2 regions of the Enterobacter sp. N5-15 genome follow, and region 1 is predicted to be linked to the other one. Evidence: predicted binding sites of a transcription regulator. Region 1 holds the regulator's gene; the other holds the start of a gene.
The links. The regulator Fur, encoded in region 1, represses iron uptake genes when iron is present. The targets are predictions, from matches to a motif close to ATAATAATGAGAACNACTATCAA.

Region 1 (5,146 bases):
CAACGCTTGGCTGAGACACGACATCTTTGGTGACTGGGGTAGCAGGCTGTGAAGCGGCGGAAATTTTAAGCATGCGCCGTAAAATGTCGGACGCGCTCTCCCCGATATGCCGCGTCTGGCTGGCAATATACTGATAGAGTTCGTCATCAACTTCGATTGTTTTCATCTTAATCCAGTGCGATATCTTATCTGAATACAAGTCATTGGGATTATAAGGTCAAATCCCAACAGCGGATAGCGTCAAACCAGGTTGGCGGCAAAAGTCAGATTAAACTGGAACCTTGCAGCCGGGCGGCAGAATGGTCAACATGATACCCTAACCTGACATACGTAAAAAAAGAACTTTGCCATGAAATTGAATACCCGAGCGCAAACTGCACAATCGCAGAACAATAATTCTCCCATCGTACTGGTTCACGGGCTTTTTGGCAGCCTGGATAACCTGGGCGTGCTGGCGCGCGATCTGGTTACCGACCACGATATTTTACAGGTCGATATGCGCAATCACGGTCTTTCCGGGCGTTCCGACGAGATGACCTACGCGGCGATGGCGCGGGATCTGCTGGATACGCTGGATGCACATAGCCTGCAAAAGGTAACGCTGATCGGGCATTCAATGGGTGGCAAAGCAGTGATGGCCCTGACGGCGCGGGCCCCGGAGCGTATTAGCGGCCTGGTGGTGATTGACGTCGCGCCCGTGGATTACGATGTCCGCCGTCATGACGAGATTTTTGCCGCCATTAATGCGGTCACAGAAGCGGGTGTCGCGACACGCCAACAGGCGGCTGCCGTCATGCGTGAGCATCTTGATGAAGAAGGCGTCGTGCAGTTCCTGCTGAAGTCGTTTGTTGACGGGCAATGGCGTTTTAACGTGCCGGTGCTCTGGGACCAGTACAACAACATCGTGGGCTGGGAAACCGTCCCCGCCTGGCCACACCCTACCCTCTTTATTCGCGGCGGAAACTCTCCTTACGTTACCGACGCGTACCGCGACACGCTGCTGGCCCAATTCCCGCAGGCTCGCGCCCACGTGATTGCCGGTGCCGGGCACTGGGTGCATGCGGAAAAACCGGATGCCGTACTGCGCGCCATTCGCCGCTATCTCGCTGATACTGCAAATTGATTAAAAAGAAAGCGACTGGAAGGCTGTGGGCTTCCAGTCGTTGGCGTGCCGTTTTTGGTGATGTATGATGGCGCGCTTATCGCCCGGGCATTAGCAGGGCGGCGTGTTTCCCCCGAAGTCTCTGAATCATGGCCAAAGAACAAACGGACCGTACGACACTAGATCTGTTCGCGAATGAGCGTCGCCCGGGACGACCCAAGACGAATCCGCTTTCGCGCGATGAACAGCTGCGTATCAATAAACGCAACCAGCTTAAACGCGATAAAAATCGTGGGCTTAAGCGTGTCGAACTGAAGCTTAACGCCGACGCCGTCGATGCGCTGAACGAGCTGGCTGACGCGCGAAATATCAGCCGCAGCGAGCTCATTGAAGAGATGTTGCTCGTCCAGCTTGAGACGTTACGCAGCCAGGCATAAGTCTGAAAATCCCCTTTATCGCCCTTTTCATGTAGCACAGAGTGCAGTCCTGCGCGATAGCTGTTTCCGCAGGGTTGCCAGTTCTGCTATTATTGCCCTTATCCGTGGCCGAATTGCGCCACCATACTATTAAGTTTCAAGAGGTTATTTTACTCATGGCAATCATCGGCATTTTCTTTGGCAGTGATACCGGCAATACCGAAAATATCGCAAAAAACATTCAAAAACAGCTCGGTAAAGACGTTGCTGATGTGCATGACATCGCTAAGAGCAGCAAAGAAGATCTGGAAGGCTATGACATTCTGCTGCTGGGTATCCCAACCTGGTACTACGGTGAAGCCCAGTGCGACTGGGATGATTTCTTCCCGACGCTGGAAGAAGTGGACTTCAACGGTAAGCTGGTGGCCCTGTTTGGCTGTGGCGATCAGGAAGACTACGCCGAATACTTCTGTGACGCGCTGGGTACCATCCGCGATATCATTGAGCCGAATGGCGCGGTTATCGTAGGCCACTGGCCGACCGCCGGTTACCACTTCGAAGCGTCTAAAGGCCTGGCCGATGACGATCACTTCGTGGGTCTGGCTATTGACGAAGACCGTCAGCCAGAGCTGACGGCAGAGCGCGTTGAGAAATGGGTGAAGCAGATCCGTGAGGAACTGCACCTGGACGATATTCTGAACGCCTGATTTTTATCGCGGCGCAGCGGCGGCTGCGCCCGTGCTCCAGGTCAAACCGATTAAATTAATCGCTACAATCTTTTAACTTTTTCGCCCAGACCTGTACAATGTCTCCCTGATAAAGTGTGGTTTTCCATTGAGCAAGTTTGTTGGTGATACCCCATTTTTATAAGCATATTTTGCCTGAGACTTGCAGTTTTCATTTAGCCATGGCAGTTCTATAATGAGACGCATTATCCCAGGTGCATTTTCTGTCACTTCCTACAGAAGTGAATCGTTTAGCAACAGGACAGATTCCGCATGACTGACAACAATACCGCATTAAAGAAGGCTGGCCTGAAAGTTACGCTTCCTCGGTTAAAAATCCTTGAAGTGCTTCAGGGTCCAGACAATCACCATGTCAGTGCGGAAGACCTCTATAAACGTCTTATCGACATGGGTGAAGAGATTGGGCTGGCTACCGTCTATCGCGTGCTGAACCAGTTTGATGACGCGGGCATTGTTACCCGTCATAATTTCGAAGGCGGTAAATCTGTTTTCGAACTGACCCAGCAGCAGCACCACGATCATCTGATCTGCCTCGATTGCGGCAAGGTCATTGAATTCAGCGATGATTCCATTGAATCACGCCAGCGTGAAATCGCGGCGCGTCATGGCATCCGCCTGACGAACCACAGCCTGTACCTTTACGGTCACTGCGCTGAAGGCGACTGCCGCGAAGACGACCACGCGCACGACGCGAAATAAGCGAGCGTTCATACTCTGAGCCAGCCGCAAGGTTGGCTTTTTTTTGCCTGAAAAAAGCCCGGTGGCGCTGCGCTTACCGGGCGTAAAGCAACTTATTTATTGTTATTGCGTATCTCGTTCCAGATCTTATCGCAACGCTTCGCCACTTCCTGATCGTTACCGGTTTTACGCGCCTGAATGCAGGCCTGGTAATCCATCACGCGGACGTTCTCCTGCGTAGCGAACTGCTCGTGCGCTTTCTCTTTCTTCAGCACGTTCAGCACGCTCTGACAGGCTTCAATCTTCTCCGGCGAACCTTCCGCAGTATTAATACAGGCGCTATACGCCTCCTTCAGACGGGTGTCCTCTTTCGGCGCCTGTGTCTGAGCACACGCCACCAGCCCTGATGCCAGCAACGCGACGATTACGATTTTTTTCATCATGTGCAGTCTCCATACCGGCGGGACTCAGCCCGCCGGTGCGTTCATCAGAAGATGGTGAATGGGGCGATAACCATGAATTTCACGTCACGTTCATCCTGGAAGATGTTGCCGTAACCGCCCGCATAGCTCGGGATATCGGAGTGGTTGTCATACTGGGTGAAGTGCAGTTTGAACATCGTGCCTTTCGCGCGGCCATCCTGCAGGGTATAGATAGCATCGAGGCTGTAGGAAGACTCTTTCAGGCGATAGTTGGGATCGTAGTATGCGTCCGGGGTTGCCATATCGGCAGGTTTTGCGTCCCAGGCGTAAGCGTAAGAAGCGCCCACCGCCCAGCCAGGCAGGTTCCAGTTTTTCAGATCATACATTGCGCCGAAGAAGACCGCTTTCTCGCCGTCGGCGTTGAAGTCGGAACGGTTATCCCACCAGATATCAAGACGACCGTTGGAGGAGGCGTAGGTCGGCGTCATACGCTGCAGGAAGTAGCCCTGCTGCCCTTCCGCCTTCACCCATGTGCCTTCCAGACGCAAATCAACCTGACCGACCTTGTAGCCGAAGGTTAACGCCTGCAGCCACGCGGTGCCGTCATAAATGTCATTGACGCCGCCGTTACTGACTTTATCGCGCGTACCGTAGAACTGATAGCTGGTGCTCAGCGGGCTACCCGCGACATCGAATTTATAGCTGGCCTTGGCAAAATACTGATCGATATAGCCCTGTGCCTGACCAAATGCCGCTTCAAGCACCAGATCGTTTTTGAAATCGTACTTCGCGCCCAGCGAGTGCAGGTAATCGACTTTGGTTTTTTTATCGTTCTGGTAGAACTTGTCCATCTCGATGTGCCACGGCGCTTTGTACTCGTTGGTCCACATATAGGAGAAGCTCAACGCACCCGCATCACCGTAGTCAAAGTTAGCCCCGGCTTCCGCACCCTGATAGGTACCCGGCATAAAGCTCCAGTGCGGCGCTAACAGGGTCTGGCCAGTTGGCTGAATATAACCACCGCGCGCCCATACCGGGCCGTATTTAAATTTCGCAGCGGCTTTGTAAAGGCTGATACCGCTCTTATCGCCGGACCAGTCTTCTTTATACGCTTTGTTACTGGAGGAGAAGGCGATTTCATTCGGGTGGCCGCTGTCGCCGTTTTCCGCCATTTCAATCGCGGTGAACGCAGCGATATCCAGACCGAACATATCCGCGGCATAGCCTGACTGGAAGTCCAGGTTGGCGTTCCAGGTGGAGTGCGAAAGGTTGGTTTTATATTTATCTTCAGTGACGTCTTTACGGTCACGTTCACGCTGCCAGTAATAAATACCGCCCGTGAGGGTAGAATCGTCGATGAAGCCTGCCGCTTTCGCCTCTGGTGTCACCACCAGGCCCGACATTGCTGTCACACCGGCAATAGCCAGCGCCAGCGCACTACGTTTGCCACTGAACGTACGCATAGATTATTCCTCTTTGACGAATTAAAACGCCTGAAACGGCGTAAATAAAAAAGACCAAATGGTCAGGGGTAGTTTTAAATACCCTCGAATTAACTACCGTCTTTAGGTTATTTTTCGCGACGCGAATTATCAATGCTTTTTAGCGGACAAAAGTCAGGATTATGACGAAGTGCACATAATTGGTAGTGATTTGTAACATTTGCAGAGAGGCGAGCAATGGCGGGGAATTATCAGGTATTTCAGTGGCTAGACGTGGGTTCTCTTTCTTTTTTTACCACCTTTTTGATTTTCGTAATGACACAAACTTTTTTAAAAAAAA
Region 2 (5,146 bases), 1.7 Mb from region 1:
CAACCGCGAGAATGCAGACCAGGCTGTAGCGCGGATGCTGGCTGAAGTTAACGGTTTGATAAAAGAGCGTCGACAGCGAGTACGCAATGTTTAACCCCCACAGGATGGAGAAGCCCATCCAGCCGCGGCTGGACTCGCGGGCAATCGCTCCCATCACGGAGATGCACGGAATGTAGAGCAGAACAAAGATGAGGTAGCTGTAGGCCGCGGACGCGCTGCCAAATTTCTCGCCCATCACGCCCATGGCACCCGTCGCCATTTCGCCGTCGCCTTTGCTCGCCTCAATAGGGTTCGCCAGCACGCTCAGGCTGAAGGTGTCTTTCAGGCTCTGCCAGGTCTCCTCTACGGCAACCAGCAGTTCATGCCCGAGATGAAACTCTGCCGGATTAAATTCCTGCTCCTGAATGTTCTCAGCGGTGTAAAGCGTGTTCAGGGTGCCGACAACCACCTCTTTTGCCATCGCGCCGGTGAACAGCCCGACGGTTGCCTGCCAGTTATCCTCATGCACGCCAATCGGTTTAAAGACCGGCGTGATGACGCGGCTGACGGAGGCGAGGGCAGAGTCGTTGATGTTATCTGCCGCCTGCCCGCTGAGGGTGAAGCTGTTCAGCGCGCTCAGGAAAATGCTGACGATGACAATGACCTTACCGGCGCGCAGCACAAAGCCTTTCAGGCGCTGCCAGGTCTGGATCGCCAGGCTTTTCAGATGCGGCACGTGATACACCGGCAGCTCCATCACAAACGGTGACGCTTCACCGCGCATGATGGTGTGCTTCAGCATCAGACCGGTGAGGATCGCCATCACGATGCCCAGCACGTACAGCGAAAAGACCGCCAGCGCGCCCTGCTGACCGAAGAAGGCAGCGGCAAAGACCGCAAAGATTGCCAGGCGGGCACCGCAGGACATAAACGGCGCCATCATGATGGTCATCAGACGTTCACGCGGCGCATCAAGCGTGCGCGCGCCCATCACCGACGGCACGTTACAGCCGAAGCCGACAATCAGCGGAACGAAGGATTTACCCGGCAGACCCAGCGCCTGCATCAGACGATCCATCACGAACGCGGCGCGCGCCATGTAGCCGGAATCTTCCAGGAACGAGAGGAACAGATACATCATGCCGATCTGCGGCACCAGAGGCAGAACGGTGTTGATACCGCCGCCGATCCCCTGTGCGAGGAAGATGGTTAACCATTCCGGGAAGTGCAGGGTGTAACCCACCCACTGAATACCGTGCACGAAGACCGCGACGGAACCAGCGTCGAAAATGGGCTGGAGTGCGCCACCGATGTTAATGGCGAGCAGGAACATCACGTACATCACCAGCAGGAAGATGGGCAAACCGAGGAAGCGGTTAAGCACCACTTTATCCACCGCTGCCGTAAAGCGGCTGGGTTCTGCCGTCAGGGCGTTGCTGACAACGTCGCAAATCGAGGCGATGGCCTGATAACGCGCATCGGCGATGTGCAGCGCCGGGTCGTCCAGCTCGTCGCTAAGACGGGCTACCGTCGCGTCCAGCTTATCTGCCGCATGCCCGGCGTAAGCGCGGCTGTAGATATCGCCTTCCAGCATCTGCAGGCCGAGCCACAGGCGCTGTTTCGCAGGCATGCTGTTGTCCATCTCCTGCGCCAGCAAATTGGCTTCGCGCAGGAGAGGCTGCGCGTAATGCACCAGCTCAATGTCGCGATTACCCTGGTGACGGTCAATGGCCAGCTTCAGCGCGTCAATACCGCGAGCGCGCGTCGAGACCAGCGGAACGACCGGGCACCCCAGGCGCGCGGAGAGGGCATCGACGTCGATGCGCAGCTTTTGTTTCTCCGCAATGTCGAGCATGTTGAGCGCCACGATGCAGGGGATACCCAGCTCCAGCAGCTGCAGCGTCAGATAAAGGTTACGCTCGAGATTGGAGGCGTCGACCACGTTGATCAGCAGGTCCGCGTCGCCGCCAAGAATATAGTGGCAGGCAATCTGCTCATCGAGCGAGGTTTGCGACGAAATGGTGGTTAAGGAGTAGGTGCCGGGAAGGTCAACCAGCGTCACCTGATTGTCCGTTGTCGTGAACTGGCCCTCTTTACGCTCAACCGTCACGCCCGCCCAGTTGCCCACGCGCTGGCGTGCGCCGGTCAGCTGGTTAAAAAGGGTGGTCTTGCCGGAATTAGGATTGCCAATTAAGCCAATAGTTAACTTTTTCATTTTTTTAGACTCACTGAAACCGCTGGCTTGTTATCGGGATAAGGCTTCGACTTCTATTAACGCGAGGTCTTTCTTACGCAGCACCAGATTCACGCGGCGGGTTTCGATGTGAACCGGGTCACCTAGCGGCGCCACGCGCACGACCTGGAATGACGAGCCGGGCAGCATGCCCAGCGACAGCAGCTTTTGCCGATAGGCCGGGCTAATTTCGCGGGTAAAACCGGTAATCTTCCATGCACTGTCTGGAGTGAATTGCATAACGCCTGATTCCACGAAAGGTTAAATTATCTACTATGGGATGATAATGAGAATAGTTTTTATCAGCAATATTAAAACTGTGACGGAATGTTGTTTGCGGTATTAATTTACGGCCTGTTTGACCTTGCTCAATATTTGCTGAATTGCCTGGAAAATGAAAAGAGGAGTATTTGTTAACGGGGTGATAATTAGTGGTTTAAATATGGCTACATTCTATTTATTTTAATTCGCTGCGGCCTGCTTGCCGGGCGGCACTGCGTTTGCCCGGCCTACAAAACCGTAGGCCCGGTAAGCGCAGCGCCACCGGGCATTGACAACCTTAGCGTTTCTTACCCATCGCTGCCGCCAGCGCATCCATCATCGCGCTGTTGCCGGCAGGCTGCGCATCACGTCCGCGCGGTTTTGCTGCTTTCGCGGCCGGACGCTGCTGCTCGCGGCCACCGCCATTGCCGCCGCGGCGCGCGTTGGTGTCGCCAGGCTGCTCGTCCAGACGCATGGTCAGGGCGATACGCTTGCGCTGCAGATCCACTTCCAGCACTTTGACCTTCACGATGTCGCCCGCTTTGACCACGGTGTGCGGGTCTTCAACGAACTTGTCGGCGAGGGATGAGATATGCACCAGTCCGTCCTGATGCACGCCGATATCCACAAACGCGCCAAAGTTGGTCACGTTGGTCACCGCGCCTTCCAGCACCATGCCGGGCAGCAGGTCGTTCATGGTTTCCACGCCGTCAGCAAAGGTCGCCGTTTTGAACTCAGGACGCGGATCGCGGCCCGGCTTTTCCAGCTCTTTGATGATGTCGGTGACGGTTGGGACACCAAATTTGTCGTCGGTGAAATCAACGGCTTTCAGGTTGCGCAGGGCGCTGTTGTCACCCATAAGATCTTTCAGTGCCTGCTGGGTGGCGGCCAGAATGCGTTCCACCACAGGGTACGCTTCCGGGTGAACGGTAGAGGCATCCAGGGGGTTATCGCCGTGGTTGATGCGCAGGAAGCCCGCGCACTGCTCAAAGGCTTTTGGCCCCAGACGGCTCACCTTCAGCAGCTGCTGACGGTTCTGGAACTGGCCGTTCTCATCACGCCAGGCGACGATGTTCTGCGCCATCATGCGGGTTAAGCCCGCCACGCGGGTCAGCAGGGGGACGGAGGCGGTGTTCAGGTCAACGCCGACGGCGTTTACGCAGTCTTCCACCACCGCATCCAGCTTGCGCGCCAGCTGAGTCTGGCTCACGTCGTGCTGATACTGACCCACGCCGATAGATTTCGGGTCGATCTTCACCAGCTCCGCCAGCGGATCCTGCAGGCGGCGAGCGATTGAAACCGCACCGCGCAGGGAAACGTCCAGGTCCGGGAACTCCAGCGCCGCCAGCTCGGAGGCGGAATAGACGGATGCCCCCGCTTCGCTGACGATCACTTTCTGCGCCGTCACTTTCGGGAACTGCTTCTGCACGTCGAGGTAGAAACGTTCGGTTTCGCGGGACGCCGTACCGTTGCCGATGGCAACCAGCTCCACGTTGTATTTTTCGCACAGCGCCGCCACCACGACGGCCGCTTTCGCTGCCTGGCCGGTGTGCGGATAGATGGTGTCGGTGGCGACGAGCTTGCCGGTGCCGTCAACCACGGCGACCTTCACGCCGGTACGCAGACCCGGATCGAGACCCATGGTTGCGCGCAGGCCGGCAGGGGCGGCCATCAGCAGGTCGTGCAGGTTACGGGCGAAGACGTTAATCGCTTCATCTTCGGCGCGCTCGCGCACGGTGCCCATCAGCTCGGTTTCGAGGTGCATCAGCACCTTGATGCGCCAGGTCCAGCTCACCACGCCTTTGCGCCAGCTGTCCGCCGGGGCGTTGTTCAGGCGCAGGCCGAGATGGTCGATAATGATCTGCTCGCAGTGGCTCTCTTTCGGCGGCTCGTCAAACTGCGGGTCGGCGTTCAGGGAGAGCTGGAGCACGCCTTCGTTGCGGCCGCGGAACATCGCCAGCGCGCGGTGTGAAGGGGCGGTAGAGATCGGTTCGTGGTGATCGAAGTAGTCGCGGAATTTCGCGCCTTCTTCCTCTTTACCCGCGACGACGGTAGAGACGATGTGGGCATTCTTCCACAGGTAATCACGCACTTTAGCGAGCAGGGCGGCGTCTTCGGCGAAGCGCTCCATCAGAATGTAGCGCGCGCCGTCGAGGGCGGCCTTGGTGTCCGCTACGCCTTTGTCGGCGTCGATAAATTTGGCGGCTTCGGTTTCCGGGTCGTGGGACGGCTCGTTCCACAGCAGGTCGGCCAGCGGCTCAAGGCCCGCTTCAATCGCAATCTGCCCGCGCGTGCGGCGCTTCGGTTTATACGGCAGATAGAGATCTTCGAGTTCGGTTTTGCTCAGGGTACCGTTAATGGCGCTTTCCAGCTCGCTGGTCAGTTTGCCCTGTTCGCCGATGGATTTGAGGATCGCCTGACGACGTTCTTCCAGCTCGCGCAGATAGCCCAGACGGGTCTCCAGGTTACGCAGCTGCGTGTCATCCAGACCGCCGGTGACTTCCTTACGATAGCGTGCAATAAACGGCACGGTGTTCCCTTCATCAAGCAGGCGAACGGCAGCTTCTACCTGTTCGGCTCTGGCCTGAATATCACCCGCAATAATGCGGCAGAGCGAATCTTTCATCATGGCTTTATCATCTGTTGAGTCGAAAAATCAGGGGATAGTTATAC

Region 2: the regulator Fur is predicted to act here: its motif matches at 2,493-2,515, upstream of feoA (ferrous iron transporter A).

The regions. Positions count from the first base shown of each region.
Region 1 covers NZ_CM170150.1:1,327,398-1,332,543, reverse strand. The annotation lists gene seqA (replication initiation negative regulator SeqA) at 1-166, opposite strand, end outside; gene ybfF (esterase) at 350-1,123, shown strand; gene ybfE (LexA regulated protein) at 1,252-1,539, shown strand; gene fldA (flavodoxin FldA) at 1,695-2,225, shown strand; gene fur (ferric iron uptake transcriptional regulator) at 2,517-2,963, shown strand; gene chiQ (ChiQ/YbfN family lipoprotein) at 3,056-3,382, opposite strand; gene chiP (chitoporin ChiP) at 3,430-4,827, opposite strand.
Region 2 covers NZ_CM170150.1:4,483,467-4,488,612, reverse strand. The annotation lists gene feoB (Fe(2+) transporter permease subunit FeoB) at 1-2,194, opposite strand, end outside; gene feoA (ferrous iron transporter A) at 2,225-2,452, opposite strand; gene AC2TE5_RS21300 (Tex family protein) at 2,772-5,102, opposite strand.